DNA from 3 places in the Stutzerimonas sp. C6.4V genome. Region 1 is predicted to be linked to each of the others. Evidence: predicted binding sites of a transcription regulator. Region 1 holds the regulator's gene; each other region holds the start of a gene.

Evidence for each region. Region 1 encodes FliA, which starts transcription of late flagellar genes. Its sites were predicted from a motif close to CTAAAGTTTNNNNNNNNNNNGCCGNTAA; they were not measured.
Region 2: AC4LFW_RS12370 (methyl-accepting chemotaxis protein) is a predicted target of FliA. The motif match lies at 1,996-2,023, and genes of this name have one in related genera.
Region 3: AC4LFW_RS00605 (methyl-accepting chemotaxis protein) is a predicted target of FliA. The motif match lies at 2,714-2,741, and genes of this name have one in related genera.

Annotation. Positions count from the first base shown of each region.
Region 1 is NZ_JBZUBM010000001.1:2,206,610-2,210,769, forward strand. Features, by position in the region: gene AC4LFW_RS10325 (chemotaxis protein CheA) at 1-496, opposite strand, end outside; gene AC4LFW_RS10330 (protein phosphatase CheZ) at 509-1,303, opposite strand; gene AC4LFW_RS10335 (chemotaxis response regulator CheY) at 1,324-1,698, opposite strand; gene fliA (RNA polymerase sigma factor FliA) at 1,821-2,546, opposite strand; gene fleN (flagellar synthesis regulator FleN) at 2,561-3,391, opposite strand; gene flhF (flagellar biosynthesis GTPase FlhF) at 3,483-4,160, opposite strand, start outside.
Region 2 is NZ_JBZUBM010000001.1:2,639,645-2,643,804, reverse strand. Features, by position in the region: gene AC4LFW_RS12370 (methyl-accepting chemotaxis protein) at 1-1,908, opposite strand, end outside; gene AC4LFW_RS12365 (M28 family metallopeptidase) at 2,271-3,887, shown strand; gene hrpA (ATP-dependent RNA helicase HrpA) at 4,004-4,160, shown strand, end outside.
Region 3 is NZ_JBZUBM010000001.1:127,953-132,112, reverse strand. Features, by position in the region: gene AC4LFW_RS00610 (TatD family hydrolase) at 1-555, shown strand, start outside; gene AC4LFW_RS00605 (methyl-accepting chemotaxis protein) at 593-2,623, opposite strand; gene ampE (regulatory signaling modulator protein AmpE) at 2,874-3,710, opposite strand; gene ampD (1,6-anhydro-N-acetylmuramyl-L-alanine amidase AmpD) at 3,735-4,160, opposite strand, start outside.

The sequences.
Region 1 (4,160 bases):
TGTCGAGCGCACCGAGAAACTGTTCGAATTCATTGTCGGCGGTGGCCAACTCGGGCTCGGGCATGACAACAGCAACGTCAGGCACGGCAACAGGCGCATCCGCACCGGCCGGCTCAGCCAGACGCGCCAGCGCTGCGAGCAGTTCAGGCGAAGCCGGAGTGACCTCAGTGCGCTCACGCACCTGGCTGAACATTTCATTGACGGCGTCCAGCGCCTGCAGCACGACATCCATCAATTCCGAGTCGACGCGTCGTTCACCCTTGCGCAGGATGTCGAAGACGTTTTCAGCGATGTGACAGCACTCGACCAGCTCGTGCAACTGGAGGAAACCGGCACCGCCCTTTACCGTGTGGAAACCGCGAAAAATCGCATTGAGCAACGCGGCGTCGTCGGGGCTGCTCTCCAGCTCCACCAGTTGCTCTGACAATAGTTCGAGAATCTCGCCGGCCTCAACCAGGAAGTCCTGGAGGATTTCTTCATCGGCGTCGAAGCTCATATTCACCTTCCCCTAAAAGCCCAGGCTTGAAAGCAGATCATCGACATCGTCCTGCCCGGATACGACATCCTCACGTATATCGGCATGCATCTGCGGACCTTCACCGTTGGAAGTCGCTTTTTCCTGTTTTTTCTTTTCCTGCTCGGCGAGCAGCTCTGCATGATCGTGCTTTATGCCGGCCACACGGTCGACTTGGCCGGCCATCAGCACCAGATTCAGCAGGTTGCTTTCAAGCTCGGTTATCAGACGGGTCACCCGCTTGATCACCTGGCCGGTGAGATCCTGGAAGTCTTGGGCCAGCATGATTTCGCTGAGATTCTGCGAGAGCTGGCTGCCGTCGTTCATGGTCCGCTGGAGGAATTGGTCAATGCGTTTGACCAGGTCGCGGAACTGTTCGGCGTTCATGTCACGACGCATGAAGCGCTGCCAGTCGGCCGTCAGGCTTTGCGCTTCGTAGCTTACGTAGTTGACCAGCGGCGCTGACTCCTCGACCAGATCCATGGTGCGGTTTGCCGCTTTCTCGGTCATTTCCACCACATAGGACAGCCGGTCGGTGGCGTCTGTGATCGGTGATGGGTCTCCACCAGCGGCACAGGTATCCATCTCCAGCTTGACGATGGCGTTGTGCAGTTCGCGGGTGAGCTTTCCGACTTCATGATAGAGACCCAGATTGCGGGCCTGATTAAGCTCGTTGAACATCTGCGCAGCGTCGTCGAAGCGGCCTTGCTGCAGGCTTTCAATCAGTTGGGGTGCATGGGCCTTCAGAGTCGCTTCGAACTCTGCAAGGCTTTGGTCTGTTTGCGTCATAGTGCCCTCGCGGCGTTACTTCAGCCGTTGACGCGCTCGAAAATCTTTTCGATTTTCTCTTTGAGCACTTGAGCCGTGAATGGCTTGACCACATAGCCGTTTACGCCTGCCTGTGCTGCCTCGATGATCTGGTCGCGCTTGGCTTCGGCAGTCACCATCAATACCGGCAGATGCTTCAGACGATCATCGGCACGCACTGCGCGCAACAGATCGATGCCACTCATGCCGGGCATGTTCCAGTCGGTGACGAGAAAGTCGAAACTGCCACTCTTGAGCATCGGCAGCGCGGTAGTACCGTCATCGGCCTCGGCCGTGTTGGTAAAGCCCAGATCACGCAAGAGATTCTTGATGATCCGTCTCATTGTCGAGAAGTCGTCGACGATGAGAATCTTCATGTTCTTGTCCAAGTACACCTCCGTAAATCCCGAAATCCCCAGCGCCCGCTCACGGTTCATGGCGGGCTCCGTGAATGAAGCTCGTAAAAAGCGGCCTCGAAATGCGTTATGCAAACCGGCTGCTAGCGGGCACGCCACTCGCCGAGGCGAGCTCGCAGACGCGCCGCGCACTGGCTGTGCAGCTGGCTCACCCGCGATTCGCTGACGCCCAGAACCTGGCCGATCTCCTTCAAGTTCAACTCTTCGTCGTAGTACAGCGAAAGCACCAGTTTTTCACGCTCCGGCAGGTTCGATATCGCATCGGCCAGGGCTTGCTGAAAACGCTCGTCCTCGAGATCACGAGACGGTTCCGGATGTGCACTGGCGGCTTCCTCGCCGAACTCCCCGTGCTCGCCCTCCGTCAGCAGGTCATCAAAGCTAAACAGGCGGCTGCCCAGGGTGTCGCCCAGAATGCCGTAGTACTCATCGAGACTCAATTTAAGTTCGGCCGCAACTTCATGATCTTTAGCGTCGCGACCGGTTTTGGCTTCAATTGTGCGAATCGCCTCGCTGACCATGCGCGAGTTGCGGTGAACCGAGCGCGGCGCCCAGTCACCCTTGCGCACTTCGTCGAGCATCGCACCTCGAATGCGGATGCCTGCGTAGGTCTCGAAACTGGCGCCTTTGCCGGAATCGTACTTCTTGGACGCCTCGAGCAGACCGATCATGCCCGCCTGCATCAGGTCATCGACCTGCACGCTCGCCGGCAAGCGCGCCAGGAGGTGGTAGGCGATGCGCTTGACCAACGGCGCGTACTGATCGATGAGCTGGTATTGAGCGTCTTTAGCCTGAGCTTTGCTGTAATACATACCGAGTCCAGCCGCTATTGTTCGTTAGGCTCTGAGGCGGGCCTGACCAGGCGCTCCACAAAAAATTCCAGATGACCACGCGGCGTTGCCGGTAGCGGCCAGGTATCGACCTTCTGTGCAATTGCCTTGAAGGCCAGTGAAGACTTCGCTCGCGGATAGGCCTCGTACACGGCGCGCTGCTTCTGCACGGCCTTTCGAACCGCCTCGTCGTAGGGGATCGCGCCGACGTACTGCAGCGCCACGTCCAGGAAACGCTCCGTCACCTTGGTCAATTTGGCGAACAGGTTACGGCCTTCCTGGGGCGCATGGGCCATGTTGGCCAGAACCCGGAAGCGGCTGATGCCATAGTCTCGATTGAGTAGCTTGATCAGCGCGTAGGCATCGGTGATCGAGGTCGGCTCATCGGTCACCACCAGCAGCACTTCCTGCGCGGCGCGGACGAAACTCACCACGCCGTCGCCGATACCGGCCGCCGTGTCAATGATCAGGACGTCGACATCGCTGCCAATGTCGCTGAATGCCTGGATCAGCCCCGAGTGCTGCAGGGTCGACAGCTGGACCATGCTTTGCGTACCGGAAGCGGCCGGAACGATGCGCACGCCGCCCGGCCCCTGAATCAGCACATCGCGAAGATCGCATTCGCCGGAAATGACGTCGGCCAGCGTGCGCTTGGTCGTCAGACCAAGGAGTACGTCGACATTGGCCAGCCCCAGGTCAGCATCGAGCAGAACCACCCGCCGCCCGAGATCGGCCAAAGCCAGCGCCAGATTGACCGACACGTTGGTCTTGCCGACGCCACCCTTGCCGCCGGTCACCGCAATCACCTGTACGGGATGCATACCCATGTTTACACGCCTATATCTTGCTGGGGCCCGGAGGCCATCGATGCGTTCAGCGTGAACGCGTCATCTTTGTCTGTGTGAAAGGCCGGTGCGTTCATCCGACCTTCCGTGAACCGTTGTAGAGCTCGGAAAACATGTCAGCCATCGCCTCCTCGCTGGGCGCCTCCTCTGATTGCAGACTCACCGCCCGACTCACGAGCTGGTGGCTGCGAGGAAGGTGCAGGTCATCAGGGATGCGCGGGCCATCAGCGAGGTAGGCTATCGGCATATGCTGGCTGATCGTGAGCCCAAGGACATCTCCAAGGCTACCGGCCTCATCCAGTTTAGTCAGAATACAACCAGCCAGCCCACAACGCCGGTAGTTGTGCCACGCAGCCTTGAGCACCTGGCTCTGGCTGGTCGCGGCCAGCACCAGGTAATTCTTCGATTTGATACCCCGGTCAGCCAGTGCTTCGAGTTGCTTGCGCATCATCGGGTCGCCTGCCGGCAGACCGGCCGTGTCGATGAGAATCAGGCGTTTGCGGGCCACCGACTCGAGGGTCTTGCTCAACGGCTGGCCGGGATCGATCTGGAGGACCGGCACATTGAGGATACGACCGAGGGTCTTGAGCTGCTCCTGCGCACCGATGCGGTAATTATCCATACTTGCCAGGGCAATGCTTTGCGGCCCGTGCTTGAGCACATAGCGTGCCGCCAGCTTGGACAGGGTGGTGGTTTTTCCGGCACCCGCCGGACCGACCAGAGCAATGATGCCGCCCGCTTCCAGCGGCTC
Region 2 (4,160 bases), 430 kb from region 1:
CAGCTGATGGGCGGTATTGGCCAGTTCGGCGCCGGCCTTGCGTCGGGACTGGTTGTCCTGCGCAACGGTATGAAGGTCCTGGCTGAGCACCGCGGCGGTGGCACTCTGCTCGCTGGTCGCGCGGGCGATATCGGCGAACTGATCGAGCGTCTGCGCGGTGTGCGTCTGGATGTCATCGAGGGTCGCGGCGACCTTGCCGTTGAGTGCCAGCCCTTGCTCCATCAAACGGTTGCCCTCATCGATGGAGGTCATCGCCCGGTTGGTTTCATCCTGGACCGACTGGATCACTTCGGTAATCTCCCGCGTGGCCTGACTGGTGCGAGCCGCCAGGCTGCGGACCTCATCGGCTACCACGGCGAAGCCACGACCCTGTTCTCCGGCGCGAGCCGCTTCAATGGCCGCGTTGAGGGCCAGGAGGTTGGTCTGCTCGGCGATGCCGCTGATCACGCCGACGATGCCGCCGATCTGCTGCGAGCGCTCACCAAGCCCGTTGATGACCTCGCCGGTGGACGACAGCGAACGGGCGATCTGCTCCAGCGCGCGCGCGGCCGCGCGCATCGACTCGGCGCCTTCGCGGGTGAGGCTGACGTTCTCGACGGTCAGCTGTTCGGTGCGGTGCATGCCGCTGGCGATTTCACTTGCCGTGGCGCTGAACTGCTGGACCGCGCTGACCATGGAATCGAGCTGGGTAGCCTGTTCGGCCGAGCGCTGCTCGGTGCCCGTGGCCAGCTTGTTGAGCTGATCGGCGCGCTGGGTAACGTCGGTGGACGAGGTGCGCACCTTGGCGACCGTACCGGACAACGATTCGGCCATCTGGTTGAAGGTTGCCGTGAGCGCGCCGATCTCGTCCTGGCGCACGACGGGGACACGCACCTTGAGGTTGCCCTCGCCGAAGGCACGGGCCTGTTCCACCAGGCGTCCGAGCGGACGCAGGCGATGACGCAGCAGGACGATGGTCGCAGCGACTGCCAGCAACAGCGCGAGCAGGCTACCCAGCGCCAGTTGAGTCCCGACGCGCCAGATCAAGGCGTCGATTTCGTCCTGCGGCAGGGTGGCCGCCACGTGCAGGGTTTCCTTCTCGACCGGTGCGGTAAGGCTGACGAACTGCTCGTTGCCGTCGCTCCAGGTCAGCGGCTGGTTTGGCTCGGCCTTGGCGATTCCGGCATCCAACTCATCCAGGGTGCTGGCACCGGCGGGCTTCACCAGCCAGCCGGTGGCGTCGTCACGCACAGCCAGCGAGCCGCCCTCGCCGATGCGGAACTGAGAGAGCGTCTGGAACTGATCCTGCTGCTCCTGGGTGTAGTCGAAGCCGACATAGAGCACCGCGATCACCTGACCGCTGCTGTCGCGGACCGGGGTGTACTGGTTCATGTACTGACGCCCGAATAGCGTCGCGCGGCCAACGTACGGCTGGGCGTTGAGAAGCGGGGCATAGCCGGGGTGCTTGCGGTCGAGCAGTGTGCCGATGGCCCGCGAGCCGTCTTCCTTTCTGACCGAGGTGGTGATGCGCAGGAAGTCGTCGCCGGTGCGCACGAAAACCGTCGCCGCGCCGCCGGTCAGCTTGGTGAATTCATCGACCAACGCGAAATCGTCGTTCAGGCGCTCGCCGTTCAGGTAGAGCGAGGCTGCCGTTCCGTCGACCGCCGGGCCCACCGTCAGGCCCGACTCGAAGCGGCGTTCGAACAGCGTGGCCATGCGTTGGGTGGTGGTACGCAGGGTTTGGTGGAAGCTGGCCAGCTGACCAGCGAGTAGCTGCGCCTCGCTGGCCAGATGCTGGCGGTGGGCGAGTTCGGTGGACTGGCCGAGCGATCGCAGGGCGAACAGGCTACTCCCGGCGATGACCACCGCCAGAACGCCGGAAAGCGCCAAGCCCAACTGGCCGGCGATACCGGAACGGGTTCCGAACATTGACTTACTCCTAGGCGGGACGGGGATCGCGCCGGTTTTTATGGTGAGGACGATTGCGGCAGGCAAAACAGCAAGGGGGTAGCGCAGGTATCGGCGTGACGGAAGCTGCCTTGAACGTAGCCGACGAGCGTCGCTGTAGGGTACCGGCGAGCCCGTATAGCCATGGTTGCCTGCAGTTGGCTGTCTTAGCTGTCGTTTCGCTGCAAAACCCGACCGGACCAATGGCAAGCACGACCATCGGCCAGGCGCGAACCGCCAAGCAGGCGGGCCGGTCTACCCGCTTATGGCCGCGTCCACTTGATGCCGTAGGGGGACGATGGCGCATGCCATTTTGCGGCCTGCCCATCAATCTCGTTGCAAGGATGAGTTACCCATGCACAAGAAAAAACAATGCACGTCGGGTAGTTGCTTCTTTCGCTTTACTGGCTTCCACCGCAGCCTTGGCTGCACCCACTGCGGAAATCCCCTCGTTCGATGATTACTGGAGTCCCGGCAAGCCCGACTCACGGGTCTGTCGAACTCCACTGCTGGTCGGCACGCCGCTCGGGCTGCCTCGCTGTATGCAGGCCAGCAACATCATGACGCACCTGCAGAACCTGCAGGACATCGCCTCCCTGAACAATGGCAATCGCGCGTCCGGTCAGCCTGGTTATCAGGCGTCGGTCGATTACGTGCGAACCACGCTTGAACGCGCCGGCTACCGGGTGAGGGTGCAAACCTTCCCCTTCCTCGCGTTCTACCCTGAGGGGCCTGGTTCACTCGCTGCGGTAGCGCCTCAGGCTACGCAGTACACCTGGGAAGAGGACTTCACCTACGCCGATCAGACCGATCCCGGGACCGTGACCGCTCCGGTCGTTCCGGTCGACCTTGCGCTCGGTCTGGGCAACACCTCCACCAGCGGGTGTGAGCCGGAAGATTTTGCCGGTTTTCCTGCCGGCGCCATTGCCCTGATGCAGCGCGGCGACTGCGCGTTCGGCCAGAAGGCGACCAACGCGGCCGCTGCCGGCGCTTCGGGCGTGATCATCTTCAACCAGGGCGATACCGAGGACCGCAAAGGCCTGCTGGTCGCCACCTTGGGCGAGGATTACGAGGGTGGCATCCCGGTGCTGTTCTCCACCTATGACAACGGCGTGACCTGGGCTGGGACCGAGGGTCTGCAGCTGAGCATGAACGTCGACGTGGTGCGCGAGCGGACTGAAACCTACAACGTACTGGCCGAAACCCGTCGCGGCGATCCTGGCAACGTGGTCATGGTCGGTGCGCATCTGGACTCGGTATTCGAAGGGCCCGGCATCAATGACAACGGTTCCGGCAGCGCCGCGTTGCTGGAGATGGCGACACTGATGAGCCGAGCTTACCCGCTGAACAAGGTGCGCTTCGCCTGGTGGGGGGCTGAGGAATCGGGGCTGGTCGGCTCGACCTACTACGTCAACCAACTGCCGGAGGAGGAAAAGCAGCAGATCAAGGCCTACCTGAACGTCGACATGATCGGCTCGCCGAATTACGCGAACTTCATCTATGACGGCGACGGCTCTGATTTCGGTCTGCAGGGCCCGCCCGGCTCCGGTGCCATCGAGCGCCTGTTCCGCTCCTACTTCCAGCTGCGCAACGCGCCGTCCGAAGGCACCGAGATCGACTTCCGCTCCGACTATGCCCAGTTCTTCGATGACGGCATTGCGTTCGGTGGGCTGTTCACCGGTGCTGAAGACATCAAGACCCAAGAGCAGGCCCAGCGCTATGGCGGTAGCGCCGGGCTGGCATACGATCCGTGCTACCACTCCGAATGCGACGACCTCAGCAACATCTCGACCGAAGCGTTGGAATTGCACGGCGATGCATTGGCCTTCGCCACCAGCTGGCTGTCCCTGTCGACCAAGATGATCGACGATGAGATAGCTGCGGCGGCCGAGCAGAGCATCGGTACCATGCGCATCCAGCAGGTGCAGGAGAAGTCGCGTTGGGGTCACTGGATCCGTTAACTACCTGAATCCGCGCCGGGCAGCCGGCGCGGTCTTTTCCATCAGTCCCTTTCCCTACGGCCAGCCGGCCAAATCTGCGACAATCGCGCCCCTCACGAAATCGCTTACGGCTGTCCATGACCGACGCAACGCCCGCTTCAGAACAACTGCTGAAAAACCTCGATCAGGCCATGTTCGCCGACCGCCATCGCTTGCGTCGTCAGCTGCACGACATGCGCAAAAAGGCCGGCGCCGCCCCAATTGATGAAGAACGCCTCGCCCAATGGCTTGAGC
Region 3 (4,160 bases), 2.1 Mb from region 1:
ATCGACGCGCTGCGCCACTGGCTGCAGCGGTTGCGAGGCGAGGACAAGCTCTGCGCCATCGGCGAGATCGGCCTCGACTACTACATCGAAAACCCGGACAAGAACCGCCAGCAAGAGCTGCTCGAAGCACAGTTCGACCTGGCCAATGAGTTCGAACTGCCGGTGCTGCTGCATGTTCGCCGCGCCCACGCGCCGATGATCGCCACCTTGAAGCGCTACAAACTCAAGCGCACTGGCATCGCTCACGCGTTCAGCGGCAGCTGGGAAGAAGCCCGCGAGTACATTAAGTTGGGCTACAAGCTCGGCCTGGGCGGCGCTGGCACCTGGCCCCAGGCCCATCGTATGCACCGTGTGCTGCAACAACTGCCGCTCGAGAGCATCGTGCTGGAAACCGACGCCCCGGACATCACGCCCCACAGCCACGCCGGCCAACGCAACAGCCCGGAATTCCTCCCGGACATCTGCCGGGAGCTGGCCGAACTGCGCGGCATCAGCCCCGAGGAGCTGGCCGACGCCAGCTATCGCAACAGCTGCGAGTTGTTTGGCTGGGGCTGATTACAGCCCGTACGTAAACCCGCCCCAGCGTTGTTGGTCAGACGCGAAACGCCCCGATCAACTGCTGCAGCCGGGCGACCAGCTCGGTGAGTTCACGACTCGCCTGCTCGGTATGGCCTGCGCCCTCGGCGGTTCGCTGGCCGGCCTCGTTGATCGCGACAATGTTGCGATCGATATCGTGGGCGACGGCGGTCTGCTGTTCGGCGGCGGCCGCGATCTGCTGGTTCTGATCGACGATGATGCCGACCGCGTTGAGGATGTTTTCAAGTGCCTGCTGGACCTGGGATGACTGACCGACGGTTTCCTCGGCCATCACATGGCTGGCGTGCATGGTTTTCACCGCAGCGCCAACACCGCCCTGCAGCTTGGCGATCATCTGCTCGATTTCCGCAGTGGACTGCTGGGTGCGCTTGGCCAGGCTGCGCACCTCATCGGCCACCACAGCGAAGCCGCGCCCTTGTTCGCCCGCTCGCGCCGCCTCGATTGCGGCATTGAGCGCCAGCAGATTGGTCTGCTCGGCCACACCCTTGATGACATCCAGCACCTGGCTGATGGCCTTGCTGTCGCCTGCCAGCTGGTTGATCACCTGGACCGACTGTTCGATCTCCGCAGCCAGGCGCTCAATGCCGCCCACCTGCGCCTGGACCAGATGCCGGCCGCTGAGGGTTTCCTCATTGACACTCTGGGCGCTGCCCACTGCGGCTTCAGCACTGGTGGCCACTTCCTGCGCGGTCGCCGACATCTCGTTCATTGCCGTGGCGACCTGCTCGATCTGCCCGCGCTGCTCCGACACCGTCTGGTTGCTCTCGCCAGAGACGGTTTCCACGCGCGAAGCCTGACGCTCTACTTCACCCACTGTATGCCCGACGCGCTCGATGAGTTCGCGGATTCTCGACACCGTCTCGTTGAACACCTGCCCCAGCTCACCCAGCTCGTCGCGGCTTTGCACCTTGAAACGCGCGGTCATATCCCCTGCCGCCACTCGGTCCATGGTCGCGCCGAGGCTGCGCAACGATGCACGGGTAGACATATAGAACGCGCTGTAGAGGTAGACGATCAGTACAAACACCACTGCCAGTGCGGCCAGCAGCAGCACCATCAGTAATCGCTTCTGTTCCAGGCGCTGCTCGAGCTGGTCATCCAGGAAGGCGAGGATGGCGTCGTTGAGCGCATAGGTTTTCGCCATCTCGGTGCTGATCAGGTCGTAGAAATTTTCCCAGGGCTGATCCAGCGCCTCGGCCATGATCACCTGATCCTGAAAGATGTCGCTGCTCGACTGCAGAGAGCCGCGACTGGCAGTGGCGTGGCTCTCGAGCTGGCTCTGCGCGGCGGGGCTACTGCCCAGCACATCCTGCAGTTGGGCACCGTATTGCGCTTGCTGCTTTTCAAGCTCCAGCAGCAGATCGTCCAGCTTGTTGCTGGCGTCGGAATTGAGATATCCCTGGCCGAAGGTATAAGAGCCAACCGCACGGCCCTCGCCCAAGGTTGCCGTGATAGCCGGTGTTACCGACGAGAGGAGTTCGGCGAGCATGCGGACGTCGCGTTGACTGTCCTGGCTGAGCCCGGACTGGCCAGCGACCAGCTTGATCAAGACCTGCGCCTTACCCAGCAGCGCTCGGGCCATGGCGGCCTTCGCCTGTAGCGATTGCTGCGCCTGGGCCTCACGCAGGGCCGCGTCGATCTCATCGCGGCGGCTTGTGAATTCCGCCACCTGCTCGGAGTTTTCGCTGACGGGGGCGAGGCTCTGTATGCGCGACGTCAGCTCGCGCTCGGCGTTGGCCAGACGAGTGGCGAGCGCCTGGACTTCACCGCTCTGGCCGATGATGCCCTCGATCTCGACCAGGTCCTTCCAATCTTCCATTTCGCGTCGCAACTGCAAGGTTGCGCCCAGCAACTCGAGGCTCTGCAGCTCCGTACGCGTACCGACGAACTCCCGATACGAATCACGTACCAGGTAAAAATTGGTAAGCAACATGGGAACGAAGAAAAGCACGCTGATCAGGCTGAACTTCATGCCGAAGCTCAGGCGGTTCATCAACGCGATAGCGGGATGCAGCAGGCTTTTCAAAAGACGTCTCCCTGATTCTTGTTGTAATACCGACGGCATCGAAGCTGTCGCAGCGTGCCCAAGCAGAGGCCGAGCGGACACTCGTATGAGATATCGGAAGGGCCACGCGCAACTTAAGATAGTGGCAGGGTGATATCTCCACAATTGGCAGAAGGCCCGCCGATTCCGGCATATCCACCGCGCTTATCGGCGCAAGCGCCGAGGGCTCACCGGAACAGAAGGCCCGCAAAGGAAGCGGACCTGGCGAACATCAGATCACAATGATCCAGAGCGCGATGGCCGCATACCAGAGCATCCGGGTGCGCACCAGCAGCGCGGCGATGCTGTCGAGCCGAGCGATACCCGCATCACCCTCGAGAGGCTCGCGGAGGTCCGCGGCAGCCGGGCCGACATCTGCCAGCAGTTGCCGCGCAGGGATGTCCCAGTGCAGCAGCTCGGGCAGCAGGGCGCGATTGGCCGCGACGAAATTGCCAACCAGGCCGCAGCTGGCCAGCAGCACCCGCACCGGCAGCCAGTCGAAGGCGTGCAACAACTGGCTCGCACGCTCAGCCAGGTCATCACGCTGCGAATGGGCAACCGTCAGCGACAGCAGTCGGTAAGCCAGCGCCGCCACGGGGCCGAGTAATACGTACCAGAAGATCACCGCAAAAAAGCCTTGATGACTGCGCCACAACCGTTGTGCCTCGACAGCGCGCAACAGGCTAGGCGCATCTGCAGCACTCAACCCCAGATCTCGCTCGGCGACCAACGCTGCCGCTTCGTCGTCACCCCGGCGCCAGGCGTCTCTAAAGGTCCCAAGCTCACGTTTGTCGTGGCCGCGGCCAAGGCTGTACAGCACCACCAGCAGGTGCAGCGGCAAGCTGAGCCAGCCGTAAGCCAAGGGCTGCAGGGCCATCAGCAGCAAACCGAGCACCAGCACCGGCAACAGCACGGCCACCATCAGGCTCAGCCAAGGATGGGCCATCAGGCCTGAATGCTGTTCAACCCGCCGTAGCAGGTTCAGCCAGGGCCCATCCTGCTGTACGTCGCTGCGCCAGTCAGTGAGTTTGTCAATCAGCAACACCAGCAGAAGCACGAGAAAAATCATTTATCGAATCCTTTGGAAACGGGCTCAAGCGACGATCGAGACTGCCCGCAGGCGTTGCCACTCGAAAGCAGGACCCGGGTCGGTCTTGCGCCCGGGAGCTATGTCGCTGTGCCCGCATACGCGTTCAGGGGTGATTGCCGGATAGGCTTGCTGTAGCACCGAGCAGAGGCGGATCAGGCTGGCGTACTGCTCTTCACTGAAGGGTTGGTCATCGGTGCCCTCCAGCTCGATTCCCAGTGAAAAATCATTGCAGCCTTCCCGTTCGCCAAAACGGGAAATGCCCGCATGCCATGCACGATCAAGGCAAGAGACGAACTGGGTGATCGCCCCATCACGCTCGATGAGGAAGTGCGCGGACACTTGCAGGCTGGATATCTGTTCGAAGAACGGATGTTCAGCGGTGGGCAAACAGTTCTGGAAGAACTGCTGAACCTTGCCCGTCCCGAAGCA